Regions from separate parts of the Streptomyces sp. NPDC004327 genome, predicted to be linked through region 1. Evidence: riboswitches for the same ligand, from Rfam matches in the RefSeq annotation. Region 1 holds a riboswitch; each other region holds the start of a gene.
What was found. Region 1 has a riboswitch for cobalamin ahead of metE (5-methyltetrahydropteroyltriglutamate--homocysteine S-methyltransferase). Riboswitches for the same ligand answer to the same signal wherever they lie in the genome.
Positions count from the first base shown of each region.

Region 2: another riboswitch for cobalamin. It lies ahead of ACFYU9_RS35185 (HoxN/HupN/NixA family nickel/cobalt transporter); the one in region 1 lies ahead of metE (5-methyltetrahydropteroyltriglutamate--homocysteine S-methyltransferase).
Region 3: another riboswitch for cobalamin. It lies ahead of ACFYU9_RS03140 (ABC transporter substrate-binding protein); the one in region 1 lies ahead of metE (5-methyltetrahydropteroyltriglutamate--homocysteine S-methyltransferase).
Region 4: another riboswitch for cobalamin. It lies ahead of ACFYU9_RS22055 (CbtB-domain containing protein); the one in region 1 lies ahead of metE (5-methyltetrahydropteroyltriglutamate--homocysteine S-methyltransferase).

Region 1 is NZ_JBIAME010000007.1:511,617-519,294, forward strand. It holds gene metE (5-methyltetrahydropteroyltriglutamate--homocysteine S-methyltransferase) at 1-1,731, opposite strand, end outside; cobalamin riboswitch at 1,907-2,101, opposite strand; gene ACFYU9_RS26010 (3-hydroxybutyryl-CoA dehydrogenase) at 2,299-3,183, opposite strand; gene aceB (malate synthase A) at 3,180-4,775, opposite strand; partial or broken gene aceA (isocitrate lyase) at 4,872-6,156, opposite strand; gene ACFYU9_RS26025 (short-chain fatty acyl-CoA regulator family protein) at 6,522-7,678, shown strand, end outside.
Region 2 is NZ_JBIAME010000013.1:44,663-52,340, reverse strand. It holds gene ACFYU9_RS35200 (TIGR03086 family metal-binding protein) at 1-592, shown strand, start outside; gene ACFYU9_RS35195 (thioredoxin family protein) at 1,174-1,512, opposite strand; gene ACFYU9_RS35190 (glycosyltransferase family 2 protein) at 1,876-3,339, opposite strand; gene ACFYU9_RS35185 (HoxN/HupN/NixA family nickel/cobalt transporter) at 4,038-5,147, opposite strand; cobalamin riboswitch at 5,174-5,364, opposite strand; gene ACFYU9_RS35180 (ArsR/SmtB family transcription factor) at 5,444-5,812, shown strand; gene ACFYU9_RS35175 (peptidylprolyl isomerase) at 6,722-7,225, opposite strand.
Region 3 is NZ_JBIAME010000001.1:717,299-724,976, forward strand. It holds gene ACFYU9_RS03130 (ABC transporter ATP-binding protein) at 1-184, opposite strand, end outside; gene ACFYU9_RS03135 (FecCD family ABC transporter permease) at 181-1,215, opposite strand; gene ACFYU9_RS03140 (ABC transporter substrate-binding protein) at 1,326-2,366, opposite strand; cobalamin riboswitch at 2,456-2,579, opposite strand; gene ACFYU9_RS03145 (ATP-binding protein) at 2,796-5,951, shown strand; gene ACFYU9_RS03150 (hypothetical protein) at 6,040-6,210, shown strand; gene ACFYU9_RS03155 (amidase) at 6,207-7,655, shown strand.
Region 4 is NZ_JBIAME010000006.1:280,798-288,475, forward strand. It holds gene ACFYU9_RS22040 (glycosyltransferase) at 1-1,562, shown strand, start outside; gene ACFYU9_RS22045 (D-2-hydroxyacid dehydrogenase family protein) at 1,577-2,536, shown strand; gene ACFYU9_RS22050 (CbtA family protein) at 2,617-3,465, opposite strand; gene ACFYU9_RS22055 (CbtB-domain containing protein) at 3,501-3,731, opposite strand; cobalamin riboswitch at 3,767-3,909, opposite strand; gene ACFYU9_RS22060 (histidine phosphatase family protein) at 3,961-4,515, shown strand; gene ACFYU9_RS22065 (GntR family transcriptional regulator) at 4,545-4,901, opposite strand; gene ACFYU9_RS22070 (hypothetical protein) at 4,904-5,872, opposite strand; gene abc-f (ribosomal protection-like ABC-F family protein) at 6,098-7,678, shown strand, end outside.

The sequences.
Region 1 (7,678 bases):
GGACCAGGCGAGCATGGTGACCGGCCCGGTGAGCATGCCCTTGACCGGCTTGGTGGTGAGGGACTGGGCGTACGAGGTCCAGCGCACGGTCATCGGCGCGGGGCGGGAGATGTCGCCGGCGAGGATCGGCGGGCGGACGTAGCGGGTGCCGTACGACTGGACCCAGCCGTGCTGGGTGGCGAGGTAGCCGTCCAGCTGCTCGGCGAAGTACTGGACCATGTCGTTGCGTTCGGGCTCGCCGTGGACCAGGACGTCGAGTCCGGTCTTCTCCTGGAAGGAGACGACCTCCTGGATCTCCGCCTTGATGCGGTCCTCGTAGGCGGCGGTGTCGATCCGGCCGGCCCGCAGGTCTGCGCGGGCGGTGCGCAGTTCGGTGGTCTGCGGGAAGGAGCCGATGGTGGTGGTCGGAAGGAGTGGCAGGCCGAGGTGGGCGCGCTGGGCGGCGGCCCGCTCGGAGTAGGGCTGGGAGCGGCGGGCGTCGTTGGCGGTGACCGACTCGGTACGGGCGCGGACCGCGGGGGCGCGGGTGATGGGGGAGTTGGCGCGGGAGGCGAGGGCGGCCCGGTTGGCGGCGAGTTCGCCGGTGATCGTGTCGGTGCCCTGTGCCAGGCCCTTGGCGAGCGTTGTGATCTCGGCGGTCTTCTGGCGGGCGAAGGACAGCCAGCGCAGGACCTGCGGGTCGATGTCCTTTTCGGCGACGGCGTCCAGCGGCACGTGGAGCAGGGAGCAGGAGGCGGAGACGTCGACCCGGTCGGCGAGGCCGAGCAGGGTGCCGAGGGTGGCCAGGGACTTGTGCAGGTCGTTGATCCAGATGTTGCGGCCGTCGATCACTCCCGCGACCAGGCGCTTGCCGGGCAGCCCACCGGCTGCGGCCAGGGTGTCCAGGTTGGCGGCGGCCCGGCCGGTGAAGTCCAGCGCGAGTCCTTCGACCTGTGCCTTGGCCAGGACGGGCAGGGCGTCGCCGAGCCGGTCGAAGTAGGACGCGACGAGCAGCTTGGGCCGGTCGGTGAGGCGGCCGAGGTCGCGGTAGGCGCGGGCGGCGGCGTTCAGGTCGGCCGGAGTGCGGTCCTGCACGAGCGCGGGCTCGTCGAGCTGGACCCACTCGGCGTCGGCCGCACGCAGGTCGGCGAGGACCTCCGCGTACACCGGCAGGAGACGGTCGAGCAGGGTCAGCGGGTCGAAGTCCGCGGCCACGCCGGGGGCGGGCTTGGAGAGCAGGAGGTAGGTGACGGGCCCGACGAGGACGGGACGGGGCGTCAGACCCAGGGCGAGGGCTTCCTTCAGCTCCGCGACCTGTCGGGAGGAGTCTGCCGAGAAGACGGTGTCCGGGCCCAGCTCGGGCACCAGGTAGTGGTAATTGGTGTCGAACCACTTCGTCATCTCCAGGGGAGCGACGTCCTGGGTGCCTCGGGCCATGGCGAAGTAGCCGTCCAGCGCGTCGGCGGCGACGGCGTCGCGATGCCGTGCGGGGATCGCTCCGACCATGATGGTGGTGTCGAGGACGTGGTCGTAGAGCGAGAAGTCGCCGGTCGGCACCTCGCGGATGCCGGCCTCGGCCAGCTGCCGCCAGTTCGACCTGCGCAGTTCGGCGGCGGTGGACCGGAGGGCGTCGGCGGTGACGCGGCCCTTCCAGTACCCCTCGATCGCCTTCTTGAGTTGGCGGTTCTGTCCCTGGCGGGGGTAGCCGTGGACGGTGGGTCGTGCTGCCGCGGCTGCGGACTTCGTGGTCACGGAGATCTCCTTCGCGAGATGAATCCCTGAGGTCCGGGGACCGGACGAGGACGCGAAGGGGCGACGGACCGGACGGAACGCGTGCGCGACATGGCACGGTAGTCCGTCAGGTATGTGCGCCGACCCGCCCTCGAGGTCACCGGATGTCCGCGCGCGGAATCGTCCGCGTGCGGGCAGCGGGCAGGTCTTCGGACTCGCGGGCACGTCCTCCATCAGGAGGGTTCCTACTGGCCGTCGCTTCCCAGGTCCGGTACGTCGGACCCAGTGCGTATGACGGCGGTCGTTCCCGCTCACCGCTGCGGGGCAGTCCCGGATTCCCACCGGGTTCCCTCTTACGACGCATCCCGCCTGGCGGACGGGGCGAACCAGCTGCACCCGCCACCCTAAGGGGCCGTTCCGCCGAACGCTGCGAGTTGTCCATCTTGTGGAACGTGGATCGAGACCTGTTTCGGGTGCTTGCAGGGCATGCTGGAGGGCGGGAGGCGCCTCAGCGCCTCCCGCCCTCCCCGCCGGCCACCGGACCCTCACCCGGTGAACCGCGGTGCCGCCCAGGGTCGTCGGACTGGGCTACCGGGGCTCTCCTCCCCGGTCGTATGCATGGAATCCCCTGCCGCTCTTGCGGCCGAGCAGGCCCGCTGCCACCATCCGCTGGAGCAGCGGTGGCGGGGCGTACAGGGGCTCCTTGAACTCCTCGTACAGCGACTCGGCGATCGAGGCGACGGAGTCGAGTCCGATGAGATCGGCGAGCCGCAGCGGCCCCATCGGGTGGGCGCAGCCCAGTTCCATGCCGCGGTCGACGTCGGCGGCGGAGGCGAAGCCGGACTCGGTCATCCGGATCGCCGAGAGGAGGTAGGGGACGAGCAGGGCGTTGACGATGAAGCCCGCCCGGTCGGTGGAGTGGACGACGGACTTGCCCAGAATCCGGGTGGCGAAGTCCGTCACCTCGTGCTTGGCGGCGGGGGAGGTGTGCAGGGTGGTGACGACCTCCACCAGGGGGAGGACGGGCACGGGGTTGAAGAAGTGCAGGCCCACGACGCGGTCCGCCCGGTCCGTGGCCATGCCCAGGCGCATGACGGGGAGTGAGGAGGTGTTGGTGGCGAGGATGGCCTCCGGATCGGTGACGATCTTGTCGAGCGCGGCGAACACCTCGGTCTTGGCGACGGTGTCCTCGACGACCGCCTCCACGACCAGCTGGCGGTCCTCCAGGTCGGTGAGGTCGGCGGTGACGGCGATCCGGGCGAGCGAGGCCTCTGCGGAGATCCGGTCGAGCTTGCCGCGCTGCACGGCGCGTTCGAGGGAGACGGCGATCCGCTCGCGGGCCGCCGCGGCGGCCCGGGCGCCCGTCTCGCACACGAGGACGTCGAGTTCCGCACGCGCACAGACCTCGGCGATGCCCGCCCCCATCTGTCCGCCGCCCACCACACCGACGCGCCGCATGTCGGCGGCCGTCATGCCGGGGCCTGCGAGGTCCGGACGAGGTGGCGCTCGTAAGCGGAAGGAGTGAAGAACGAGGGAAGCTCGGTGGCGAGCGCGGTCTCGTCGAACAGTCGACGCACCGCATCCAGGTCCGCCCACGGGTGCTCGGCACCGAGCGAGGCGAGTTCCTGGTCGAGGAGACGGACGACGGTGGCGCGGTCGACGACCCGGTGGCGCAGCCACTGCCAGATCTGGACACGCGCGATCTCGGCGGTGGCCGCGTCCTCCATGAGCCCGTACAGGGCCACGGCGCCCTGGCCCCGCAGCCAGGCGTCGAAGTACCGCAGCGCAACGGCGATGTTGGTCCGCACACCCTCCTCGGTCGGCGGGCCGCTGACCCGGTGTACGGAGAGCAGGTCGGCCGCCGTGGTCTCCACGTCCTCACGGGTCCGGTGGATCTGATCAGGCCGGTCGCCGAGGACGATGTCGAAGACGCTGCGGCAGATCGACACGAGGCCGGGGTGCGCGACCCAGGAGCCGTCGAAGCCGTCCTCGGCCTCCCGTTCTTTGTCGAGCCGTACCTTGGCCAGTGCGGCGGCGTTGGACTCCGGGTCCTTGCTCGGCACCTGGGCGGCCATGCCCCCGATGGCGTGGGCGCCGCGCCGGTGGCACGTGCGGACGAGGAGCTCGGTGTAGGCCCGCATGAAGGGGGCTGTCATCGTGACCCTGGCCCGGTCGGGGAGGAGGAAGTCGGTGCGGTGGCCGAACGTCTTGATCAGGCTGAACAGGTAGTCCCAGCGGCCCGCGTTGAGCCCGGAGCTGTGCTCGCGGAGCTCGTAGAGGATCTCCTCCATCTCGAACGCGGCGGTGATCGTCTCGATGAGCACGGTGGCGCGGACCGTGCCCCGCGGGATGTCCAGGAGTTCCTGTGCGAGCAGGAAGACGTCGTTCCAGAGGCGCGCCTCGTAGGCGTTCTCCAGCTTGGGCAGATAGAAGTACGGGCCGTGGCCGGCGTCGATCTGGCGCTGGGCGCAGTGGAAGAAGTACAGGCCGAAGTCGACGAGGGACGCCGGGACGGGCCTGCCCTCGTACTCCAGGTGGTGTTCCTCCAGGTGCCAGCCCCGGGGCCGGACCACGATGGTGGCGGGGGTCGGGCCGAGGCGGTACTCCTTGCCCCCGGCGGCCGTGAAGTCGATGCGTCGTTCGATCGCATCCAGCAGGGTCAGCTGCCCCTCGATCACGTTGTCCCAGGTGGGCGCGGTGGCGTCCTCGAAGTCGGCCATCCAGACGCGGGCTCCGGAGTTGAGCGCGTTCACGGCCATGCGGCGGTCGGAGGGCGGGCCGGTGATCTCGACCCGGCGATCGGCGAGTCCGGGCGCGGGCGGCGCGACGCGCCAGGACGGGTCGTCCCGAACGGCGGCGGTCGTGACGGGGAAGTCGAGCGGGGTCCCGGTGGCGAGCCTGATGGCCCGGCGCCGACGCTCCTTCAGAACCCAGAGACGGCGTTCACTGAAGGCGTCGATGAGCCGGCCGACGAAGTCGAGCGCGGCGGGGGTCAGGATCTCCTCGTGGCGTTCCCCCGCCGAGGTGAGGACACGGACGCGGCGGGTCGGTGCGCTGGTGGTCATGGAACCCTCCTGTGGTGCGGGCGGGGAGCGTGCGGGTGGTGCGGGGCCGGGCGGACGAGCCGGACCGCCCGGCCCCGCACAGGCCGGGACGGCGGCCTAGTGGAACTGCTCCTCCTCGGTGGAGCCGGTGAGCGCGGTGGTGGAGGAGGCGGGGTTGACGGCGGTGGAGACCAGGTCGAAGTAGCCGGTGCCGACCTCGCGCTGGTGCTTGACCGCGGTGAAACCCTGAGCCTGGGCGGCGAACTCGCGTTCCTGCAAGTCGACGTAGGCGGTCATGCCGTGCTCGGCGTAGCCGCGGGCCAGGTCGAACATGCCGTGGTTGAGGGAGTGGAAACCGGCCAGCGTGATGAACTGGAACTTGTAGCCCATGGCACCGAGCTCGCGCTGGAACTTGGCGATCTGGTCATCGTCCAGAGCCGCCTTCCAGTTGAACGACGGCGAGCAGTTGTACGCGAGCATCTTGTCCGGGTGCTCGCGGTGCAGCGCCTCGGCGAACTCGCGCGCCTGTGCCAGGTCGGGAGTGCCGGTCTCGACCCAGATGAGGTCGGCGTACGGGGCGTAGGCAAGACCTCGGGCGATGACGGGGCCCATCCCGTTCTGGACGTGGTAGAAGCCCTCCGAGGTCCGCTCGCCGGTGACGAACGGAGCGTCACGCTCGTCGATGTCGCTGGTGAGCAGGGTCGCGGCGAGGGCGTCCGTGCGGGCGACGATCAGGGTCGGCACGTCGGCGATGTCCGCGGCGAGACGGGCCGCGTTGAGGGTCCGGATGTGCTGGGCGGTGGGCACGAGGACCTTGCCGCCCAGGTGGCCGCACTTCTTCTCGGAGGCGAGCTGGTCCTCGTAGTGGATGCCCGCCGCGCCGGCCGCGATCATCGCCTTGGTCAGCTCGAAGGCGTTGAGCGGCCCGCCGAAGCCGGCCTCGGCGTCGGCGACGATTGGCGCCAGCCAGTCCGTGGTGTCCGTGCCGCCCTCGGCGGAGGCGATCTGGTCGGCCCGCAGCAGCGCGTTGTTGATGCGGCGGACCACCTGGGGGACGGAGTTCACCGGGTAGAGGCTCTGGTCCGGATAGGTGTGACCGGCCTGGTTGGCATCGGCGGCCACCTGCCAGCCGGAGAGGTAGATCGCCTGGAGACCGGCCCGCACCTGTTGCACGGCCTGCCCCCCCGGTGAGGGCACCCAGGGCGTGGACGTAGTCCAGCTCGTGCAGCTGTCGCCAGAGCCGTTCGGAGCCGCGCCGGGCGAGGGTGTGCTCCTCGCGGACGCGGCCGGAGAGCCGGACAACGTCCTCGGCGGAGTAGGTGCGCTCGATCCCCTTCCAGCGCGGGTCCGTCGCCCAACGCCGGGCCAGGTCCTCGGCTGCCCGCTTCGTCGACTCTGTCATGACCTTCACCGTCTCCTCGGTTGTCGCGATTGCCAATGCGGCCCGTCTCGGACAAGTCACTGGCACTGCGTGTCGTTCTAGGGGTGCGGCCCTCCGGTCCAGGAGGTGGAGGTGAGCAATCAGCCGCTCCAGTACGGACCGGAGCTCTCGGCGTCAGGGCACGAGCCGGGCTGCAGATCCGGTCTGGATCCGTCCGGTCCGGAGGGCCGCACCCAGAACTCTGGCACTGGCACCGAGTGCCATCAATCGTGGACGCATGCCAAGTTCTGTGAATCTCAGCAGCATGGATTGCCAACTTTGCCAAGCTCGAACGAGGCTCCCCGCCGCGTACATTGGCAGGCGCAGGTACGAGCGGGAGGTGACGGGTGGGGAAGGCATACGCGGGAGCACGGCTCCGTCGTCTGCGTGAGGACCGGGGGATGAAACAGGCGCAGTTCGCCAAGGAGCTGGCCATCTCGCCCAGCTACCTGAACCAGCTGGAACACGACGCCCGGCCCCTGACCGTTCCGGTGCTGCTCCGTCTGACCGAGGCGTTCGGCGTCGACCCCGGCTTCTTCTCGGAGCGCGACACGAGCCGCCTGGTCGCGGACCTCCGAGTGGCCCTGGCCGGGGAGATCGCCGCTGACCGGGTGGCCCCCTCCGACCTGGCCGACCTCGCTTCACGACTCCCACAGGTGGCCCAGGTCCTCGTCGATCTCGGTCGTCGCAACCAGCAGTTGGCGGAACGGATCACCGACGCGTCCGATCCTCGGGGCGCCGATCCCGACCTTCCCCGCTCACCCCACGAGGAGATCCGCGACTTCTTCTACAGGCGGCAGAACTACCTCCACGACACCGATCGCGCCGCGGAACGCCTGGCCGCCGACATCGGCATCAGGCCCGGGGATGTCACCCAGGCCCTGACCGCCCGGCTCGCCGAGGACCACGGCGTACGCCTGTCCTCCGAGACCGCCGAGGGCCTCCACCACTTCGAGCCCGGCACTCGCACCCTCCACCTCTCGCCGAGTCTGCGCCCCGGACAGCGCGCCTTCCGCATGGCGACCCAACTCGCCCTGCTGGAGTACGCGGACGGCCTCGACGCACAGGCGACGGAGGACTTCGAACCGGGCAGCCCCGCCCACCGACTGACCCGCATCGGCGTCGCCCACTACTTCGCGGCCGCGCTGATCCTCCCGTACACGGCCTTCCACACAGCCGCGGAGGAGGTCCGGTACGACATCGAGCGGCTCACCGACCGCTTCGGCCTCGGCTACGAGACCATCTGCCACCGCCTCAGTACCCTCCAGCGCCCCAGGTTGCGCGGAGTCCCGTTCTCCTTCGTCCGGGTCGACCGGGCGGGCAACATGTCCAAGCGTCAGTCCGCCACCGGCTTCCACTTCTCCCGTGCCGGCGGCACCTGCCCCCTGTGGAACGTGTATGAGGCGTTCGCCGCCCCAGGCCGCATCCAGGTCCAGGTGGCGGCCATGCCCGACGGGCAGCGCTACCTGTGGACAGCCCGGACCGTCACCCGGCAAGGCGCCGG
Region 2 (7,678 bases), on a different contig from region 1:
GTCCACTGTCACCACCCCTGACGCCACCGACGACCCCCGTCAGGGCCTGCTGAAGGCCATCGCACTGGCCGGACGCACCGTCGCCGCAGTCCGGCCCGAGCAGTTCGACGCGCCCACGCCCTGCACCGAGTTCACCGTCCGGCAACTGGCCAGGCACCTTGTCGCCGTGCTGCGGCGCATCGCCCACGCCGGGCGCGGCGGCGACGTGACGACTCTGCCCACCGTCGCCGACGACCTCCCCGACACCGCATGGCAAGAGGCATGGGACGCCGCGGCACGTGACGTCGAGGCGGCGTGGGCGGACCCCGAGATCCTGGGCCGGATCCTGAAACTGCCGTTCGGCAGCCTCCCGGGCGGGGCCGCCGCGGCCGTGTGGACCTCGGAATTCACCGTACACACCTGGGACCTGGCCACCGCCACCGGACAGTCCCCGCACTGGGACCCCGAGCTCGTGGCGATTTCGTACGCCGCCATGAAGCGCGCGCTGCCCACCGGGCCGCGTGACGGCGCGCCGTTCGAGGTCGCGGTGGACGTCGACGCGGACGCGCCGGCCATCGACCGCCTCGTGGCATGGTGCGGACGCAAGCCGTAATCAGCATCCGAAACAGGGAGGGCGCCCCCATGGCCGGGGCCGCCCTCCCTGCACGTTGGCGCAGGACAGCCCCACGACCCAGCCGCAGAGCGTGCCACCCTCCCGCACGTCAGAGCAGGGAGGGCCCCACGACCCTGCCGCGGAGCAGCCCGAGCGGGGAACGGCCCGGGCGCGGAACGGCCCGGGCGACAGCCTGACAGCGCGTCCCAGTGCGCCTGGACCGCCCCGCGCCGCACGGGCGCACGGGCGGGGCGCAGGACAGTCCGGGCGCAGTTCGCCCTCGGTCTTCGCGAAAACCCTCATCAGGATGCTTCCCACGCCTGCAACGACACGAGCCCGTCACCAGTCATCGCCATCTGAACGAGGCTTCGGGTATGGCCGTCGAAAGGCCGTTCGTCCAAGGCGGGGCAGTGAACGACAGGTGGGGACTCGCGACGCGGCGGCCTCCCAGGCGAACCCGTCCAGGTCGGTGAAGGCGCCGGCGGTGCTGCCGAGGACGATGCGGTGCGAGCCGGCGCCGTCGACGGGAACGCCGAGGCGTCGATCAACGGGTGTCGTGACCGCGGTGCCACGGCGTTCGCTCAGAGGTGGCTGTCGACGAGCTCCCGTACCTCGACGCTGGTCATGGGTCCCGTGCCGTGCGCCACCGCCTCTCCATCCTTCAGTAGGACGTAGGACGGGGCTCCGGTGACCTCGTATCGTTTGGTTGCCGCCGGACAGCGCGTGATGTCGGTGCGGACGACTGTCAGGCGACCCATGTACTCCTCGGCGATGCCACCCACGACGAGGTCCGCCGCGCGGCAGGGCTCGATTGCCTTCGGCCATGTCCCGGTGAAGTACGCGAGGACCGGGATCGTGCTCATCCCGAGGATGAAATCGAACTCCGCGTCCTCACGGGGTTGGTGAATCCGCTTCGCCATGGAAGCTCCTGATTTTGTGTGTGCGTGGTTCCGTCCCATCATCCCCCGTTGGGCGAGCATGGGTACGACTGGGGCAGACGTTCAAACGGCACGACCGCCGGACGGCGCCCTGGAGGGTTCGTATCGGATCGCTCCGAAGCGATTGGCCGGTACTGGTGGAAGGCAAGTCCGTCGACAGCCCCGCTCGGCGCCCGGCAGAGCGAGTCGCCGCCACGGGGACGCCGGGCGAGTGCCCGGAACGGGTGATTGCAAGCCGCGCCCCGTGCCCGCGCGGGCGACGTGGCCGGGAGGACAGGGTCGCAGCGCGGCGACCGGCCGGTGGCCGCCGGCGGTGGGTTGTGATCGCCCTTCCGGCAAGCGTCGTCAGTCCGTGCTCGGCCGGTGCGGGGTCTTCTCCCAGCTGAACGGGGAGACCACCAGCTGGTGCGCGGCGCGCCACGCGGCGACCGACCACAGCACCGTGACGAATGGGCTGAACAGCGCGTGCCAGGGCGCCGCCAGTCCCGCCCGCCGGGCGGCGACGAAGGTGATGGCGATCCACACCGTGATCGAGACGCCCTGGGCAGCCACGGCCGGCACCACCAGCCCGGCGCCGGTCGAGGACCATACCGGGCCGGTGAGGGCGAGCACGGTGAGGGCGCTCAGTACGGGCTGGAGCAGGGCGGTCACCGGAGCGGCGGCGACGACACCGAGCAGCACGAGTGTGCCGGAGGCGCCGAACCGGCGCAGGGTCCGGCAGGGGTGGCGGGTGTGGACCATGGTCGTGACCAGGAAACCCTTGAGCCAGCGGGTGCGCTGGCGGACGTAGGGGGCGACCGTGTCGAGGGCCTCCTCCCAGGTGACGGATTCGATGGTCTCGGTGCGGTAGCCCATCGCGGCGCAGCGCATGCCGAGGTCGGCGTCCTCAGTGACGTTCCAGGCATCCCAGCTGCCCAGCGCGCGCAGGGTGTCGGTGCGGAAGTGGTTGCTGGTGCCGCCGAGCGGGATCGGCAGCCTCAGCCGCTCCAGCCCAGGCAGGGCGAGCCCGAACCGCAGGGCGTACTCCATGGCGAACTGCCTGGTCAGCCAGTTCCCGGCGGCGTTGCGGAACAGTAGCTGCGCCTGGACGCAGGCCGTCCGCCCGTCACGGGCGGCGAACCGTGCGGCGACGCGCCGCAGTTGGGCGGGGTCGGGCCGGTCCTCGGCGTCGAATATCACCAACAGCTCGCCGCGGGCCAGCATGAGGCCGAGGTTCACCGAGCGGGGTTTGGTCTGCGGTGGGCCGGACGGCAGCTGGACGATGCGGACGAACGGCGGCGGATCCGCCGCGAGGACGGCCCGCCGGGTGTCGGGATCGTGCCGTTCCACCAGGATCAGCACCTCCAGCCGGTCCGGCGGGTAGTCCAATTCCGCCAGGTGCCGCACCAGGCCACCGATCACCTCGGACTCCTGGTAGGCGGGCACCAGCACGGTGTAGGACGGCAGCTGCGTGTCGGGGACAGGCGGATCCGCCGCAGCCGCCCCGGGCCTGCGGTGCAGCAGGCCGGCCACCGCGATGACGGCGTGCAGCAGGCTGTAGGCCGTCACCACCACGGTCAGCAGAGCGAGAGCGACCAGTGGTACGAACACCACCACCACCGCGACGGCGGTGACAGCGACCGCCAGGGCCACGAGCTGCCAGCGTGCGAAGCCGGGCTTCGCCGCCAGATCCGGGTGCCGGCGGGTGAAACCGTTGGCCATCACGTCGGCCACCACCGACGACCGCTTTGCCAGGAACCGGTCCTGCGCCTCGGGCCCGCAGCCTGCCAGCTCCTCGATCACGTCCATGCCCGCGCGGACCGACCCCACCCTGTCACCCGTTTCTCGCCATGCAAATGATCAAGGACAGTGTAAGGACCAGTCAGATCGCCAGACGGCGGAGCACCGCGTGAGCGGCGACGCGAGGACGGTGACGCGGAAGGCGGTGACGCCTCGCCCCCCGGCATCGTCGCCACAGCCAGGCGTTGGAGTACCGCAGCCGGGACAGGGCCCAGGCATCCCGGCGCGCGGCAGCGCTGCCGATCCGGTTCTGCCGGGAGCGGGGCCGGCGCGAGGGCCGCGCAACGAGGCGGCGCTTGGCGGCGTCCTGGAGCCGCCGGCGCTGCCGACAAGGCTCCTGAGCTGGTCCGTGTCTTCATCGACCAGGCGCTCGCGACCGGGCAACCCGGAGCCGGGGCGTCGGGTCCGCGAGCAGCTTCCGACACGAATGCGCGTCCGTGACAAGGTCCCCGTCATGTGCGCGCGGACGTCGCTTGGTTGCCGGGACCGGGCTGGCACGATGCGGGCTCGTCGACACCGAGTTGCGCAAGTCGCCCAGCCCCGTGGGCATTCCGTGCCGTGTTGACGTCGCCCTGGGGCCGGACGGCTTTCACCGGTGCAAAAACGAGGGCCGGGCCCGAAAGCCCCCGGGCCGCTGCGACGATACGGAAAGCCGTGGCCTTGTCGGTTTCGCGGTGGAAGGCAACACCTCGTGCAGCGCCGGGGCCGAGGCGCCGGCCGATGTGCCGTCAGCCGGTGTCGGCGGTGCGGCTGCTCCAGCGCTGCTCGACCTTGGCCAGGCGCCAGTAGGCGATGGCCACGGCCCACACGACGACGAACAGGCCGACGATGACGTAGCCGACGTTGTCCAGGTCCAGGCCGGCGATCCAGTCGGTGACGTCATCGTTCAGGCCGAGCTTGTCGTGCAGGACGCCGACCAGCTCGATGGTGCCGACGAAGAAGGCGACGGCGATGGACAGTCCGGTGATCGTGAGGTTGTAGAAGACCTTGCGGACAGGATTCGAGAAGGCCCACTGGTAGGCGAAGTTCATGAACGTGCCATCGAGGGTGTCGAACAGACTCATGCCGGCGGCGAAGAGCAGAGGCAGGCACAGGACCGCGTACCACGGCAGACCGGCGGCGGCGCCGTTGCCGGCCAGTGCAAGGAGCAGGACCTCGGTCGTGGTGTCGAAGCCGATGCCGAAGAGGAAGCCCAGCGGGAACATCTGGCCGGGGCGGCGGATGGACTTGGTGAGCCGGCCCAGGATGCGGTTCATGAAGCCACGCGAGTCCAGGTGAGCTTCCAGCTCGGCCTCGTCGAACTGCCCGGCGCGCATGGCCTTGAAGACGCGCGCGATACCGAACAGGGCGACGAGGTTGAGCGCGGCGATGAGGTACAGGAAGCTTCCGGAGACCGTGGTGCCGACGGTGCCGAGGATCTGGTGGGTCCGGGAGCCTTCGTTCATCAGGGTGCCGGCGAGCTTCGCTCCACCGGCGACCAGGGCGGCCATCACGACCACGACACTGGAGTGCCCCAGGGCGAACCAGAAGCCTACCGACACCGGCCTTTGACCGTCGGCCATCAGCTTGCGGGTGGTGTTGTCGATCGCCGCTATGTGGTCGGCGTCGAAGGCGTGCCGCATCCCGAGGGTGTAGGCGGTGATGCCCAGACCCACGCCGAACGCCTTGGTACCGACCTCGTAGTGATGCGGGATCACGAGCAGGAAGAGAATCCCGAAGGCGACCACGTGCAGAGCGACGATCACGGCCAGCAGGCCTGCGGTGCGGATGGTGTCCTCGCGCCGCCAGCGAAAGGACGTGGGACCGGCGGTTTCGGGCACGCCTGGGGACACGGTCATGCGGTCACGCTCCAGCACCTCGTGGATCAGCTTCGTGATGCCGTGGCCGGTCTCCTGGCTGACGGGTCGACGCGCCCACCCCTGCCTTCCCGGCCGTAAGACCAGTGGCAATGCACGAGGCGGGAACTTCCCGATCACAGTGGCGAGGGCCGCTCCGGCCTGAGCCCCTGAGGAGCTGTCACCGGTCTTCCCGTACACCACGGCCCGCTCACCCTATGGGGTCACGGGAGACAGCTGCAAGGCTGCACATCTGAGCAGGTATGCAAGGGCAGGGCGCGGGCTGCGATGATGGGGCCATGCATCTCGTCCCCGCGGAACGCGCCGGGCAGCGCACCATCGACGACCACCGCGTCTGCGATGCCATCGCAGCCGTCGGCGAGCCCGAGCGCGTACGCGCCTGGGCCGATCGTTTCTCCCTGCTCTCCGACCCCGGACGCCTCTCCCTGCTCCTCGCCCTCCACGAAGCCGGCCCCATCGCCGTCTCGGACCTCGCCGTCGCCACCGGAATGCGGGACACAGCCGTCTCCCAGGCACTACGGCTGCTGAGGGCCGCAGGCGTCGTCGAAGGCGAGAAGAACGGGAGGATCGTGCGCTACCGACTCGTCAACGGCCCGATCTCCGTACTGCTCACTCACTGCACATCCCACGACGCAAGCACCGATTGACTCTGGTGCGGGCAGCGCCGCCTGCTGAACCACGTGCACTGGACGGCCGTCAGACGGCGAGATCGACAGGCCGCCGCCGAAACCGGCCCCCAGCAGCGATCCGCAGTGCGGTACCAAAGCACTCAAGGTGAACACGGCCCGCTCACCACCCACCGCCGCCCAGCGACCCTCATGTCCTACGGGCCCGTCCCCGCGCGCCGCGGCGGCCGACGGTGCGGCGCCGGGAACCGGGTACCGGACTCGGAAGCATGGCCCTCGACAACGCCCAAAAGCTGCCGAACCACTCCACCGCACCCATACGTGACACGAGAATCCCTTTACACACCGACGGGCATCTCAGGCACGGTACGCAGCAGGCTCCGGCCCGCGCGTCCCGGCCTGAAAGCGACTCGGCCGCCGCCCGAGCGCATGAGCCCACCTCGGGCGCGGTATGCAGCAGGCTCCGGCCGGCACGTCCTGGCTTGGGAGCCGCTCGGTCACCGCCTGAGCGCAGAGCGGGTCTACGACCCCCACGGCAACACCGGCCAGGACACCACGCCGCTGCCGGTCTTCGACGCCTGGGAACACACCCACTACCCGCAGTACGAGAAACGTCCTCCCCCACTGCGTCACCAAGCTCTGGGACCTCGCCAACCGAAGGTCCTCTCGGCAAGGCCGGTGGGCGCTACGAAAGGCCCACCACTGCCCGCGCCGAGCTGTAGGCCGCGGTGGGTGGACAGACCTGGGAGAAGAGGTGTCCGGCATCTATCGGGCTTCGAGGAGGGCGGCGAGCTGGTTCCCGGTGTTCGCCGGCCTGTGTCCACATGCCCGCCACGCGGCCCGGCTGGGACGGCCGGCCGCCGCCCTTCGACGAGGCGGGAGACCGGACAGGGCGGAACAAACCGTGGTGTGTCCGGTCCTGAGGCCTGGTCACTGCTTCGAGATCACGGCCTTCGTGATGACGACGTCCTCGACGGGGACGTCCTGGTGGCCCGCCTTGCCGGCCGTGTCGACGCCCTTGATGCGGTTGACGACATCCATGCCCCCCACGACGCGGGCGAAGACCGCGTAGCCCCAGCCCTGAGCGGTCTTCGCGCTGTGGTTCAGGAAGTGGTTGTCGGCCACGTTGATGAAGAACTCGTCGGTGGCTGAGTGCGGGTCCATCGTGCGGGCCATCGCCACCGCTCCGATCGTGTTCCTCAGTCTGTTGTCGGCCTCGTTCGCGACCGGCGCGCGGGTCTCCTTGCGCTTCATGCCCGTGGTGAACCCGCCGCCCTGAATCATGAAGTTGTCGATGACCCGGTGGAAGAGCGTGCCGTCGTAGTGGCCGGCCCGCACGTACTCGAGGAAGTTCTCGACAGTCTTCGGGGACTTCTCCCCCTCGAGCTCCAGCACGACGTCGCCGTGGTTGGTGTGCAGCGTGACATCGACCATGAGAGCCTCACCTTCCGTGATGGAACCGACTACTGACAGCAAGGTGAATCCTCGCACCCGAAACCACGATCCAGCCCCCACGCGCCGCGCCACGCCACGGACACCTTGCGGCTTGCCACCACCAGCGGCGCGGGGGACGGGTACACCGCGGCCGGCTCGCTCCCCGGCGCAGCACGGCCAGGCCGGGACCGAAGCAACCCGGCCAGATGCCGCCGCCCTGGCGAACTGCGACTTACCGGCCAGACGCAGGCTCGGTGGTGAGTCCGGCCTGGTGCCGGTGCCAGATCACGCAACGGTCGGCCACACCAGCGCCCATGCCCCACGCTCCCCGCCCGCCGCGCTCGCCCAGGCCGCCGCCGCATACTTTGCCAACGCAGCCCCTGGCCACCCGGCCATCACCAGCACTGCCGATGCCTGGAGAGGGAGATCGCCGCCACCGAAGCACGTCTGGGC
Region 3 (7,678 bases), on a different contig from region 1:
CACCGGCCAGCAGCCGCAGGAGGGTGGACTTGCCCGAACCGTTCGGGCCCAGCAGCCCCGTGAGTTGGCCGGGGCGCGGAGCGATGGTCACGCCGTCCAGGACGAGAGCGCCACCCGCGGTGCGGGAGACGCGCTCGGCCCGGAGGCCGGTACGGCTGCCGGGGCGTGTCACCGGGCCGGTCATCGAACCCTCCGGGTGCGGTACAGGACGAGGACGAACGCGGGGACGCCGACGAGCGACGTCACCACGCCCACCGGCACCTCCTGCGGGTCGAGCACGGTACGGGCGAGGGTGTCCGCCCAGACGAGGAAGACCGCCCCGGCCAGCGCGGCCAGGGGCAGCAGCCGGGCGTGCCCCGGGCCCGTGAGCGCCCGGATCGCGTGGGGCAGGACGAGGCCGACGAAGCCGATCGCGCCGGCCGTGGAGACCAGGACCGCGGTCAGCAGGGCGGTGACCGAGAGCAGGACGAGCCGGGTCCGCGCCACGGGGATGCCGAGCGTGGCCGCCGCGTCCTCGCCGAACGCGAAGGCGTCCAGCGTGCGGGCGTGCCCGCCGCAGACCGTCAGCCCGACGGCGAGGACGGCGGCGCACAGCCCGGCGTCCGTCCAGTCCGCGCCGCCGAGGGAGCCGAGGAGCCAGAAGAGAACGCCCCGGGTGGTCTCGGCGTCGGCCGCGGTCATCACCACGAACGAGGTGAGGGCGGAGAACAGCTGCATGGCCGCCACCCCCGCCAGCACGACACGGTCGGCCGACCCGCCCAGGACGTGGCTGAGGAGCAGGACCAGGGCGAAGGAGCAGAGCGCGCCGAGGAAGGCGCCGCCGGTGACGGACAGCAGGCCTCCGCCCGCACCGAGGACGACCACGGCGACGGCCCCGGTCGAGGCGCCGGAGGAGACCCCGAGGACGAAGGGATCGGCGAGCGGATTGCGCAGCAGCGACTGCATCACCACGCCGCACACCGCGAGGCCGGCACCGCACACGGCCGCGAGGAGGGTCCGGGGCAGTCGCAGGTCCCAGACGATGCCGTCGCGGATCGCGCTCAGACCGGACGGATTCCCGCCGAGGTGGGAGGCGACCACGGACCAGGAGTCCGAGACGCGGATGTCGGCCGGACCGATGGTCAGGGCCAGGGCGATGGAGACGCACAGGAGGACGGCCCCGCCCACCGCGGCGAGCGGCACGAGCGCCCGGGACGAGCGGACGGCGGCTCCCACGGAGCGGCCGGCCGCCGCGGGCTGTTCGGCCGCGGCGGGGTGTGCGGCCGCGGCGGGGTGTTCGGCGCCGCCGCGGCGCGGCGCGGCCGCCGTTCCCGCTTCCGGGCGGGTCACTTCGCGAAGCCGTACGTCTTGAGCGCGGCGGCGACCTTCTCGATGCCCTCGACGGTGCGGACGGTGGGGTTCATGGCCTGTCCGCTGAGGATCACGTACCGCTTGTTCCTCACCGCCGTCATGTTCCGCGTGACCGGGTGGGACTCCAAGAACTCGATCTTCTTCGCGGCGCTCTCCGCCGACTGCGCCTTGCGGGTCAGATCGGCGATCACCAGCACGTCGGGATCGCGGTCGGCGACGGTCTCCCAGTTGATCTGCGGCCACTCCTCCTTCGTGTCGTCGAAGACGTTCTTCACGCCGAGCGCCCCGCTGACGATTCCCGGTGCGCCGCAGCAGCCCGCCATGTAAGGGCCCTGGGAGTCGGAGAACCAGTAGAGGACGGAAGCGCCGCCGAAGTCGACGCCTGCCCTGGCCGCGGTGACCCGGGCGCGGAGCTCCCCGACGAGCTTCTCGCCGCGCTCCGGCACGCCGAACACCCGGGCCAGGTCGCGGATCTCCCCGTACACGGTGTCCATGGTCAGGGGCCGGGTCCGCACCCCGTCGCCGTCTCCGCCGTTGTCCTTGCCGACGCAGTCCGTGGGGGAGAGGTAGGCGGGTACGCCGAGCTTGGTGAACCGCTCCCGGGGTGCCACGCCGCCCTTGCCGAGGGTGTACAGGAAGGAGGCGCTGACGAAGTCCGGCTCGGTGCCGAGCACCTTCTCGAAGGACGGATAGCGGTCCGCGAGCCGGGGGACGTTCGCGTTGGCCTTCTCCAGGCCCTTGAGGACGGGGTCCGTCCAGGTGGCGGTGCCCACCATCCGGTCGGCCAGCCCGAGGGAGAGCAGGATCTCGGCCGAGCCCTGGTCCAGGGCGACCGCCCGGCGTGGCGCGCGATCGACCTCGACGCGCTGCCCGCAGTTGTCGAGCACCACCGGGAAACCCGGGCCGGAGCCCTTCGCCCCGGGCGGGGCCACCGTCCCGCCCGTGCCGCAGCCGGCCAGGAGAACGGAACCGGCCACGAGCAGCGCGGCGGAACGGACGGGATGCGTGAGGGGCACGGTGAGGAGTCCTCTGCGTCACGGCTCATGCGCGGAGCCTGTCGTACGGTGCTTCCCGGGCGGCGACACGTGCCGTCCGGGTCGCCAGCAGGTCTTCGGACTCGGGGTCGTCCGGACGGAGCGCCTTCCCGGGCCCCTCGGGACCCAGTGGCCGCTGCTCCGCCCGTCACCCTCACCGCTGCGCGTCAGCTCCGGATTCCCACCGGATTCCCTGACCCCCGTACCCGTCGTGCGGATGCGTACAGGGGTGCGACTGGCCCGGGCAAATTACCACAGGACGATCTTGGTCCCGCCGAGCCGTCCGCCCACCGGGGCCCCGGGAGAGGACCCGGCCTCGCCTCCCTGGCCGCGCCCCGCGGCCGCCCGGCGCACGGGCGCGGAGCCCGCGGGTGACGGGTGGCGAACGCCGCCCGGTGGGAGAATGCCGGTGTGAGCGCGCGCGTTGAGTCGCTTCTCGTAGGCCGGGGCGCGCTGCTGACCTCTCTGTGCCGTCAGGTGGACGCAGCTGCCGTCGGCCGGGGTGGGTCGGTGCTGCTGGCCGGGGAACCGGGCATCGGGAAGACGGCCCTCGCGGCCGAAGTCCTGGCCTACGCGCGAAGCGCCGGGGTGACGGTGGCCTGGGGCAGCTGCGAGGACGGGGGCGGCGCACCCGGTCTGTGGCCCTGGCGGCAGATCCTCCGCTCGGTCACCGGACGACCGGAGCCGCTCGGCGACGCCGCGGGCACACCGGCTCGCAGTGGCGCGGAGGACGCCAGGCGGGCGCTGTTCGAGGAGGTCGCGGAGCGTCTGCTGGCAGGCGGCCGGCCGCTGGTCGCGGTGCTGGACGATCTGCAGTGGGCGGACACCGCCTCGGTTCTGCTGCTCGGCCATCTCGGCCGCCGGGCCAGGCACGAGCCCCTGCTCCTGGTCGGGACCTACCGTGACGTCGAGCTCGCGCCCGATCACCCGCTGCTCTCCTTGGCGGACGCGGACACGGTCGTACTGGGCGGTCTGGCGCCGGCCGAGGTGGCCGTACTCCTGGACCGGTTCGGCGGGCAGGCAGGAGCGGGGGCCGCCGGAGCGGAAGAAGCCGCTGCGGAGACCGCTGGACGGGGTGGGGCCGCCGGACCGGGAGGGGCCGTCGCGGAGACGGCGGCCGCGGTGCAGCGGCGCACCGGGGGCAATCCGTTCTTCGTGCAGCAGATCGCCCGGCTGCGTGCCGCGGGCGGGGACGGCGGGACGGTGCCGGTCGCGGTCGGGCAGACGGTGGCCCGGCGCCTGGCACGGCTGCCGGACCGTACGGCGCGTCTGCTGGCCGCCGCGGCGGTGCTCGGCCGCCGGGGTGGGATCCTCCGGCTGGCCGCCGTCGCGGGCGTTCCGGCCACCGAGGTACCGGGCCTGCTGGAGCCGGCCGTGGACGCGCGGATCGTCACGCGCGACGGCCGGGACGGCTACCGCTTCGCGCACGACCTGTTCCGCGAGGAGCTGATGGCCGGGCTCGGTCCGGCCCGGCGCGCCCGCACCCATCTCGCCGTCGCACGGACGCTCGAAGGCACCGGGCATCCCGCCGAGCTGGCCTGGCACTACGCGCAGGCGCTGCCGTACGGCCCCACAGAACCGGCCATCCGTCACGCCGTACGAGCGGCCCGGGAAGCGCTGTCGCAGCTGGCGTACGAGGAGGCCGCCGGCTGGTGGCGGCAGGCCGTACGGCTCACCGCCCCGCACGATCCCGGGCTCCTCCGGCTGCGTGCCGCACGGGCGGAGGCCGAGCTGTCCGCCGGTGCCAGGGACGCGGCCTCGCGCGAGTTCGCCGAGGTCGCCGCCCAGGCGCGGGCGCAGCCGGAGCTGCTGGCGGCCGCGGCTCTGGGGCTGCACCGGGCCGGAGTCCGCAGCGGCGATTCACGGCGCGACGTGGTCGGCCGGCTGGCGCAGGCGGAGGCCGCCCTGCGCGGCGGCCCCCACGCGAGGGCGCACGCCGAGGTGCTCGCCGCACTGGCACGGGAGCTGGCCGACGGCCCGGAGCGGGACCTGGCCCGCGCCCGGGATCACGCCCGCCAGGCGGCCGAGACCGCCCGTACCGCCGGTGATCCCCATGCGCTCGCCACCGCGCTGTTCGCCCAGCACGACGTCGAGTGGGCGCCGGGCACGGCACGGCGGCGGCTGGCGCTCGCCGACGGGATGGTGGCGGCCGCGATGGACGCCGACGACATCGCCTTGGAGTTCGAGGGAACGCTGTGCCGGTTCGTGGCGCTGCTGGAACTCGCCGACCCCGCCGCGGCGGCGGCCCTGCGCCGGGCGGCGGACGCGGCCGAGCGGTCCCGGCTGCCGCGCGCCCGCTACCTGGTGCGCTCGCGCGAGGCCGCGTGGGCCCTGATGGAGGGCCGGTTCGAGGCGGGCCGGCGTCTGGCCGAGGAGGCGGCCGTGCTGGCGGAGGCGATCGGCGAGCCGGACGGCCGAGGGGTGACGGCGACCCAGCGCGTCGCCGCCGCGCTGGCCCGGGAGGGACCCGACGGCGTCGCGCCGGTGTTCGAGGAGTTCGGCGATGCCGGTCTGCCACCGGAGTTCCTGCCGCACGGGCGCTGCTTCGCGTATCTGAGGGCGGGCGAGCCCGAGGCGGCGGCGGCCGTCCTGCGGGCGCTGCCCCCGGCCGAGGAACTGTCGCGGTTCCGGTGGCGGGCCCTGGCCGGCATGGCCTTCGACGTGGAGCTCGCGGTGGCGGCCGGCGTTCCCGAGGTGTGCGCGGACCGCTACGAGCGACTGCTGCCCTACGAGGAGGAGACCGTCGTCATCGGCGGCGGCGTCGCCGTCCTCGCCCCGGTGGCGCTCTACCTCGGTCTGGCGGCGACCGGACCGGAGGCCGCGGCGCACCTGGAGACGGCTCTGGCGGCTGCCGACCGCCTCGGCGCCCGGCCCGTCGCGGCCCGCGCCCGGCTCGAACTCGGCCGGCTGCTCCTGGCGCGCCACCCCGCCGGCGAACGCGGCAGGCAGCTGCTCTCCCAGGCGCTGACCGTCGCCGAGGAACTGGGAATGGACTGGCTGCGCGACCGGGCCCGGGCCGCCCTCGCGCAGGCGGACACCGGCCACGTCTTCCACCACGACGGGCAGCTGTGGACACTCGGCTACGCGGGCCGCACGGTGGTCCTCAAGGACGCCAAGGGACTGCACGACCTGGCACTGCTGCTGTCCTGCCCCGGCCGGGAGATCCCCGCGACCCGTCTGCTGACCGGCGAGGACCTGCCGTCCCCCGGCAGCGACGAGCTCGCGGACGACCGGGCGCGCGCCGCCTACCGGGCGCGCCTCGACCGCCTCGACGAGGAGATCGCCGACGCCCGCGCCGGCGAGGACCTGCCCCGGCTCACCCGCGCGGAGGAGGAGCGCGACGAGCTGATCGCCGAGCTGCGCCGCGTGTACGGTCTCGCCGGACGCCGGCGCCGCCTCGGCGACCCGGGCGAACGCGCGCGCACGACCGTGACGGCCCGGATCCGCGATGCCATGCGCCGGATCGAGCAGGAGCACCCTGAGCTCGGCCGTCATCTGTCCGTGACGATCACCACCGGGCGTGCCTGTGCCTACCGCCCCGGGCAACCGGTCCGATGGCGGCTGTGAAAGGTCGGCCGTGAGCGGCGGGTCCCACACCTCGTGAGGAGCGTTCTCACGCCTCCTGGTCACCGGCAACCCGAAAGAGGTGATCACGATGGCACCCCTGGACACAGCCGCGGTCGACGAGGCCGTGGGCACGGTCCTCGGCGCGACGGCGGGCGGAACGCGACCGCGAGACGTCCTCACCGCCGCCGGCCCCACCCGCATCCGTCGCAGCGCCGAGGACAGCGTTCCGGTCGACATCATCCTGGAGGCACGGCCATGACCACTCTCGCCGGCTCCGACATCGAGAGCGTCACCGCACTCGACGCCCTCGGCCAGGCCGAGCTGATCCGCAGCGGCCGGCTGAGCGCCGAGGAACTCGTCACCGCCGCGATCACGCGCATCGAGCGTCTCGACCCCCGCCTCAACGCCGTGATCACGCCCGCCTTCGACCGCGCCCTCGACCAGGTCCGCGCAGGGCTCCCCGGCGGACCCTTCACCGGCGTCCCGTACCTGCTCAAGGACCTCGCCACCGAGCAGGCCGGCGTGCGCTTCACCGAAGGCTCGGCCTTCCTCCGGGACCACGTCTCGCACCTCGACCAGGAACTCGTCCGGCGGCTGCGGGCGGCCGGTCTCGTCCTGCTCGGCAAGACGAACACCCCCGAGTTCGGCATGGCTCCCACCTGCGAACCGCTACTGCACGGGCCCACCCGCAACCCCTGGGACCCGACCCGCACCACCGGGGGCTCCTCGGGCGGCTCGGCCGCGGCCGTCGCCGCCCGCATGGTCCCGGCCGCGCACGCCAACGACGCCGGCGGCTCGATCCGCTTCCCCGCCTCCTGCTGTGGCCTGTTCGGCCTCAAGCCCACCCGCGCCCGCGTCCCGCTCGGGCCCGCCTACGGCGACGCCTTCGGCGGGTGGGCCGCCGAACACGCCCTCACCCGTACGGTCCGCGACTCGGCCGCCCTCCTGGACGCCGTCGCGGGTCCGGAACCCGGCGACCCGTACCCCGCGCCGCCCGTGCCCGGTCCCTTCCGGCTCGAAGCGGAACGGGACCCGGGACGTCTGCGGATCGCCTACAGCCTGCGCACCAGCGGCGGCCACCCCCTCCACCCCGACTGCGAGGCCGCGCTGCAGGACGCCGTCCAGCTGTGCGCGGATCTGGGCCACGAGCTCGTCGAACAGGACCTGCCGGGGCTCACCGACGAGGTGGGCGAGGCCATCGGCACCGTGTTCGGCGCCGCGATCGCATGGATCGTCGGCTACTGGACGCGCGAACTGGGCCGCGAGCCACGGCCCGGGGAACTGGAGCCGTACACCCGCGCCTACCTGGAGTACGGCCGGCGCGTCACCGGAGGCGACTACCTGCTGGCCGTCACCACCCTGCAGGCCTTCGCCCGCACCGTCGCGCGATTCCTCACCCGGTACGACGCGTTCCTCACGCCGACCCTCGCCCGGCCACCGCTTCCCCTGGGCGAGATGACCGCCACCGAGGAAGATCCCTGGCGCACCGCCCGCAACAGCGCCCCCTTCATCGCCTTCCCCGCCGTCGTCGCCAACGTCACCGGCGCCCCGGCCATGTCCGTCCCCCTCCACCGGTCACCGGCAGGACTGCCCATAGGCGTCCACTTCCTCGGCCGCTACGGCGACGAGTCCACCCTGTTCCGGCTGGCCGGACAGCTCGAACGCGCCCGCCCCTGGTCCCGGCAGGCGCCGGACGTCCGCTGACATCATCGGCGCACCCGGGCTGC
Region 4 (7,678 bases), on a different contig from region 1:
TCGACGCCATCGAGGTCGTCGCCGTGAACGACGGCAGCAGTGACGGCAGCGGGGAGACGCTCGACGCGTGGGCGAAGGCGCACCCCGGGGTCATGAAGGTGATCCACCAGGAGGCGTCGGGCGGGCCGAGCCGGCCGCGGAACGTGGGACTGGACAACGCGACGGGCACGTACGTGTTCTTCGTCGACGGCGACGACTGCCTGGGGCCCGAGGCGCTGGAGCGGCTGGTCGCCATGGCGGAGAAGAACGGCGCGGACACCGTGCTCGCCAAGCTGGTCGGCGTCGGCCGGCGGGTGCCGAAGGCGGTCTTCGCGAAGAACGTCGACAAGGTCGACCTGTCGAAGGGCGACGCGTACTACACGCTGATGCCGTTCAAGCTGTTCCGGCGCGAGATGATCGAGAAGCACGCGATCCGCTTCCCCGAACACATGCGGATCAGCGAGGACCAGCACTTCGTGGCCCGCGCCTATCTGCACAGCAAGGTCGTCTCGACCGTCGGCGACTACGACTGCTACTACGTCGTCAAGCGCGGCGACGAGGGCAACATCACCGCGAACGGCATCGACTTCACGATCGCCCTGGAGCAGGCCGACGAGATGGTCGCGCTGGTCACCGGGCTGACCGAGCCGGGCGCGCTGCGCGACCACCTGATCGGGCGGCACGTCAACGTCGAGATGATCCGCCGCTTCGACCAGCGGTTCCTCGACGCCGACGCCGAGGAGCGGACGGCGATGGCCCGGCTGGCCGGCCCGTACGCGCAGAAGTGGATCACGCCGGCGATCCTGGCGAAGATGCCGGTCAACGAGAAGCTGGTCGCGCACTGCCTGCGCGAGGGGCTGGTGGAGGAGCTGGCCGAGGTCGTCGCCTGGCAGCTCGCCGGCCGGCCGGGCAAGGCCCTGGTGCGCGGCGGCAGGATCTTCGCGACGCCGCCGTTCCCGGCCGCCGACTCTCCGGTGTACGAGGAGCTGTGCGACATCACCGGCGCGGCGCTCGGCGCCAGCCCGCGCCGCCGCGTCGACAGCATGGCGTGGCGCGGCACCGCCCTGGACCTGACCGGCTACGCGTACATCGACATGGTCGACACCGACGATCTGGTCACCGAGGTCGTCCTCAAGCACGCCGGCACCGGCCGCGAGATCGCCGTGCCCGTCGAGCACGTGCCGTCGCCGCACATGACGGTCAGCCGCGGCAAGGAGACGTACGACTACGGGCGCGCCTGCTTCCGCGTCTCGATCGACCTGGCCACCGCCGACCAGGGCGGCGCGCTGCCCAAGGGCGACTGGCAGGTCGCGCTGCGCTGCACCGCCCAGGGCCTGACCGCCCGCGGCGAGCTGGGCACGGCGCTCGGCGGCAAGGTCAGCAAGCGGGCCGACGAGCACGCCGTCTCCCTGGCGGGCGCCGGAGGCGGCAAGGCGAAGAAGCTGCACACCGTGCGCGTCGGGCCCCGCGACGGGAAGCTGGTGCTCCAGCTGAAGCCGGCGCCGTCCGCCGTCTCCGCGTACGCCTTCAGCTTCGGCTGGAAGGCCGCCCGCGCCGTCCGCAGCCGCATCAACTGGAAGTGAGCGGGGACATCACCATGACGCCGCGCTGCGCGATCCTCGACGACTACCAGGGCGTCGCCCTGACCCGTGCCGACTGGAGCCGCCTCGACGGCCGCGTCGAGGTGCGCGTGCTGCGCGAGCACCTCGACGACCCGGACGCGCTGGTCGCCGCCGTCGAGGACTGCGAGATCCTCGTCGTCATGCGCGAGCGCACCCCGCTCGGCGCCGGACTCCTCGCCCGGCTGCCCCGGCTCCGGCTGATCGTCACGTCCGGGATGCGCAACGCCTCCATCGACCTGGCCGCCGCCCGCGCCCAGGGGATCACCGTGTGCGGCACCGCCAGCGCCTCCGAGCCGCCCACCGAGCTGACGTGGGCGCTGATCCTGGGCCTCGCCCGGCAGCTGCACACCGAGAGCCGCGCGCTGCGCGAGGGCGGGCCCTGGCAGTCGACGCTCGGCACGGACCTCGCGGGCCGGACGCTCGGCCTCGTCGGGCTCGGCAAGATCGGCGGGCGGGTGGCCCGGATCGGGCTCGCCTTCGGCATGGACGTCGTCGCCTGGAGCCCGAACCTCACCGACGAGCGGGCCGCCGAGCACGGCGTACGGCGCGCGGAGAGCCTCCCGGAACTGCTCGGCGCCGCCGACTTCGCCTCGCTCCACCTGGTGCTCTCCGACCGCACCCGCGGCCTGCTCGGGGAGCGGGAACTGCGCGCGATGCGCCCGGGCGCGTACCTGGTCAACACCTCGCGCGCCGGCCTCGTCGACGGCCCGGCGCTGCTCCGCGCGCTGCGCGAGGGGTGGATCGCGGGGGCCGGCCTCGACGTGTACGAGACGGAGCCGCTGCCCGCGGACGATCCGCTGCGCACGCTGCCGAACGTGCTGGCGCTGCCGCACCTCGGGTACGTGACGGCGGGCAACTACGACCGCTACTTCGGCCAGGCGGTCGAGGACATCGAGGCCTTCCTGGCGGGCGGGCCGGTGCGCGAGCTGGCGTGAACGCACGTCCGCCCCCGCACACCGAGGTGTACGGGGGCGGAGGCACGACGCCCGGGTGGCCGGAGCCCGGCCGCCCGCGCTCAGGCGGCCACGGGCGCGGACGCCGGATCCGGCTGCTCCTTCGGCGCGAGCAGCCGCTCCGCGAGCCACCCGAAGGCGAGCCCGAAGGCCGCCCACAGGGCCACCTGGATGCCCAGGGTCGCGACCCGGAAGTCCCACAGCACGGCCGCCGGGAACTCCGGCTGCACCGCGTCCGTGTTGTCCGGCAGGAACACGCAGGCGATCACGATCGCGGCGGCGTAGCCCGCGCCCGCGAGCACGGTCGCGTTCCAGTTGCCGAGGCGCGGCGCGAGCCGGCGGCCCGCGATGACCGCGGCGATGCCGAGCAGCACGCTCAGCAGGATCATCAGGAAGAAGAGCGTGGTGCGCTGCCCGATGGTGTCCGGGTTGCCGACGGCCGGCGGCGTCGCCGGGTACTTCAGGAACGGCACGAGATAGACCGTGGTGAAGGCCGCCGCCGCGACGAGCGCCGCCGTCGCCCTCGCCGTGAACCGGCCGACCCGGCCGAGGACGAAACAGAACGCCAGGGACGCGATGCCGCCGAGCGCCACGCCGTAGACGAGGACGCCGGTGGCGAGGCCGGCCGTGGACTGGAGGTCCCGGCTGACGATCTCCTCCTCGGAGTCGGCCTGGGTGGCCGCCCCGTTGGCACCGTTCGAGCCGTGGTCGTGGGAGTGCGCCGCGTGTTCCGCCTTGGCGGCCGTGGCCTCCTCGACGGCGATCGACGCGTTGACGGACGGCTCACCCGCGACGTACGCGACGGCGAAGGCGAACAGCCCGGCGATCAGGCCCGCGAGCATGCCGCGGACCAGAAGCCTGCCCACGAGCGAGCCGGTGGGCGCGCTCGTGGGTGTGGTGGGGGATGACATGTACTCGGATGCCCTTTGCCTCGGTGCCTGACGGCTCAGTGGCAGGGGAAACCGAGCAGGTGGCGTCCGTCGTGGACCCACTCGTGCACGTCGGCGCCCGCGAACAGGGACGTGGCGCCCTGCTCGGCACCGACGAAGTAGAGCGCGACGAGCATCAGGATGCCCGCGAACGCCGCCCACGGCAGCACCGCGCGAACCGGCAGCGAGACCGGAGCGGTGATGGCGGGGGTGGTGGGAACGGCGGGCGACGCAATGGCCTCGGCCATGGTGGAACCTCCTCGGGAACTCGCGTCCCATACGGTGGTGCGCGACGACGGTCGTCGGGTCTGACTCACCGCTCCCGGGGCTTGGGAGCGGCTCACAGTGGCGCGACCGTGCCGGATTTGCACCGGACTTCCGTCTCGCCGTCGTCGTTCATTCGGAAATGTCGACTGACGGTACCGCGCCGCTCACACCACGCCAAGACCGCCTGAAACGCTGAGGGATGAATCACCGATGACCGTGCACCTCTCCCTGATCGCGCCCGCCATGAGCCGGGCCCTGCGCGAGGCCCGGTTCGACGACGACGGGCCGGTGGAGCCGGTCTCCCACGATCCGCTGTGCCCCACGGCGCGGGTACGGGTGGTGTGCTCGCCGTCCGGACGCTGCCGGGCGACGGCCGGGGCGCTCGGCGTCGACACGGCGGCGTACGAGGTCGAACCGGCGCTCGCGGGCTGCGCGATGGGCCGGTGGCGGGGCCGGACCCTGGACGAACTCGCCGCCGCGGAGCCGGAGTCGGTGGCCGCGTGGCTCGGCGACCCGGACGCCGCCCCGCACGGCGGCGAGTCGCTGCGCGAGCTGCGCGCCCGGGTCGCCGCCTGGATGGACGCGCTGGAGTCGGGGACGGTCTGGGCGATCGCCGAACCGGACGTCATCCGCGCGGCCGCCGCGCACGCGCTCGGCGCGCCGGAGACGGCCTTCTGGCGCCTCGACGTGCGCCCGCTGGCGCGGGTCGAACTGTCGGGACGATCGGGTCGCTGGAACGTGCGCCTGGGCGGCCCCGTCGGCTGAGGCGGGGGCTCGTACCGGTGGATGCCGGTTCAGCCCAGGCTCGTGCGGGCCAGGTCGAGGAACTCCGCGTCGGTGATGCCGAGTTGCCGAGCCTCGGTGACGAGGACGCGGAGGCGTTCGACGAGCTGGGCGCGGTCGGGCGCCTCGGCGCCCGCCATGATGACGGCGCCCCGGCCGCGGCGCAGCTCGATCAGGCCCTCCTCGCGCAGCCGCTGGTATCCGCGCAGCACGGTGTGGACGTTGACGCCGAGGGAGTCGGCGAGTTCGCGGGCGGCGGGCAGCCGTTCGCCGGGCGCGGCGGAGCCGTCGGCGAGGGCGCCGCGGACGCAGGCGGCGATCTGGTCGCCGAGCGGGACGGCGGAGGCGGGGTCGACCCGGAAGAGCACGGTCAGATCCTCTCAGGTCCCGGGGCCCCGTCCGGGCGGGTGGCCAGGGCGTTGAGGAGGGCGGCCGCGGTCTCGGCGTCCGGGACGGTCACCGCGAACTCGAAGCCGGAGCGGCGCCGTACGACGAGGGCCTCGCCGGAGCGCAGGACGAGCGCGGACCGGTGCGGGCGGGTGCGGTAGCCCCAACCGCCGTAGTCGCCCAGCGGGTTCACCGTGCCGGCCTCCGCCTCGGCGACGTCGTCGAGCGGGATGCGGGTGCGGGGGCGGGGCAGGCCGGCCGGGGCGACGGTCAGGCCGTGCCGGTCGACGGTCACCCGGACCCGGGCGCAGGCGAGCCCGGGCGCGCCGACGACCAGGCCGACGAGGCCGAACAGGAGGTACGGCCAGGGGCCGAGGAGCGGGGCCAGGGCGAGGCCGGCGGCGCCCGCGAGCAGGAAGCCGGCGGACAGCGCGGTCAGCGGGCGGGAGCCGGTGACGCGGGACCAGCCGGCGGCCTCGCCGGCGGCGAGCTCGATCCGGGGCGCGCCGGCGGCGGGGACGGCGGGCGGTGCGGGCTCGGGCGGTACGAGCCGGGCGAGGCCGAGTCCGGCGAGCGCGGCGAGGGCGGCCGTGAGAGCGGCGAGGGCGAGGTCGACGAGCGGGTAGCGCGCGTCGGCGCCCTGCGCGGCGTCGAGGTTGGCGCGCAGCAGCAGGGCCAGGAGCGCGCCGGTGAACCCGGCCGTGGCCCAGGCGCCCCACAGCACCCGGCGCCGCGCGAACAGGGTCCAGCCGGCGCCGAGCGCCAGGACCAGGCCGGCGCCGACGGCGAGGAAGAGGGCGCGGCCGGTGTAGCCGTCGGGGCGGCCGTCGGTGCCGGAGAAGTGGGTGGCGAGGGGGTCCGGGAGGCGGTCGCGCCAGAGGGCGGACAGCAGCAGCTGGGTGGTGAGTGCGAGGACGAACGGCGCGGCGGTGAGCGCGCGGAGACGCTTCATGGAACCCCCTTGGTTCTAGTTGTTCGCACTCTACTAGAACAAGTGGGAAGGGTGCAGAGGTCCGGCGCGGATCCGCGCGACGCCGGACGGCGACCATCCCCCTCTTTGCAAGACGAGACGTTGCGTCTTGCCAATGGTGGAACGTCGCCGTACGGTAGGGCAGGTCACGGCGAGACGACACGTCTCGCCGCGGACCAGTCCTGTCGCCCGACCCCGGAGGTCACCCTGTTCCGACTCCAGCTCACCGACGTCACCAAGCTCTACGACGACCGGCACGTCCACCACCGGCTCGTCCTCGACCGGGTCTCGCTCACCGTCCGGTCCGGCGAACGCGTCGGCGTCGTCGGCGAGAACGGCGCCGGCAAGTCCACCCTGCTGCGGCTCCTCGCCGGCCAGGAGGCCCCCGACCACGGCACCGTCACCGTCGAAGCCCCCGGCGGCACCGGCCACCTCCCGCAGACCCTCGACCTGCCCGGCACCGCCACCGTCGGCGACGCGATCGACCACGCGCTCGCGGACATCCGGGAGCTCGAACGACGCATCCGCGAGGCCGAGGCGACGCTCGGCGCGAGTGGCCGTCCCGACGCGGGTCACCGGCCCGGCGGCCGGGACCGCCCCGGCGCGGAGGGCACCCTCGACGCGTACGCCGCCCTGCTCGCCGCCTACGAGGCGCGCGGCGGCGCGGACGCCGACCTGCGGGTGGCGACGGTGCTGCGCCGTCTCGGCGAGCGCGCCCCGCTCGACCGGGAACGCCCGCTCGGCACCCTGTCCGGCGGCCGCCGCTCCCGGCTCGCGCTCGCCGCGACACTCGCCGCCGACCCCGAACTGCTGCTGCTCGACGAGCCGACGAACGACCTCGACGACGAGGCCGTGGCCTGGCTGGAGGAGCGGCTGCGCACGCACCGGGGCACGGTCGTCGCCGTCACCCACGACCGGGCCTTCCTGGACCGGGTCACCACCGCGATCGTCGAGGTCGACCACGAGACCCGGAGCCTGCGCCGGTACGGCAACGGGTACACGGGCTATCTGGCCGGGCGCGCCGCCGAACGGGCGGGCAGGGAGCGGGCGTACGAGGAGTGGCGGGCCGAGCGGGCGCGGTACGCGGCGCTCGCCGACACCCACACCGACCACCTCGCCGCGATCCCGCGCAAGGTGCCCCGCGGCTTCAGCGGCGCGGGTGCCTTCAGGGCCCGGTCACGGACGCACGGCGCGATGAGCCGCATCCGCGCCGCCCGCACCCGGCTCCGGGAGCTCGCCGAGCACCCGGTGGCCCGGCCCGCGGACCCGTTGCGCCTCACCGCGCGGATCGACGGCGCGGCGGCGGCCGTGGAGCTGGCGGACATCCGGGTCGAGGGGCGGCTCCGGCTCGACGCGCTGCGCCTCGAACCGGGCGAACGGCTCCTGGTCACCGGTCCCAACGGCGCCGGAAAGACGACCCTGCTGCGGCTCCTCGCGGGCGAACTCGCCCCGGACACGGGCAAGGTGACCGCGCCCGGCCCCGGCCGGGTCGGCCTGCTCCGGCAGGACACGGCGCCACCGACCGACCCGCGGCCGCTGGCGACGGCCTTCGCCGACGGCCGGGACGGCGGCCGGGACAGCGGTGACGAACTGCTCGCCCTCGGCCTGTTCACGGCCCGCGACCTGGGCGTGCCCGTCCGGCGGCTGTCGGTCGGCCAGCGCCGCAAGCTGGACCTCGCGCGCCTCGTCAGCCGCCCCGTCGACCTGCTCCTGCTCGACGAGCCCACCAACCATCTGGCCCCGGGCCTGGTGGAGGAGCTCGACGCGGCCCTCGCCGACTATCCCGGC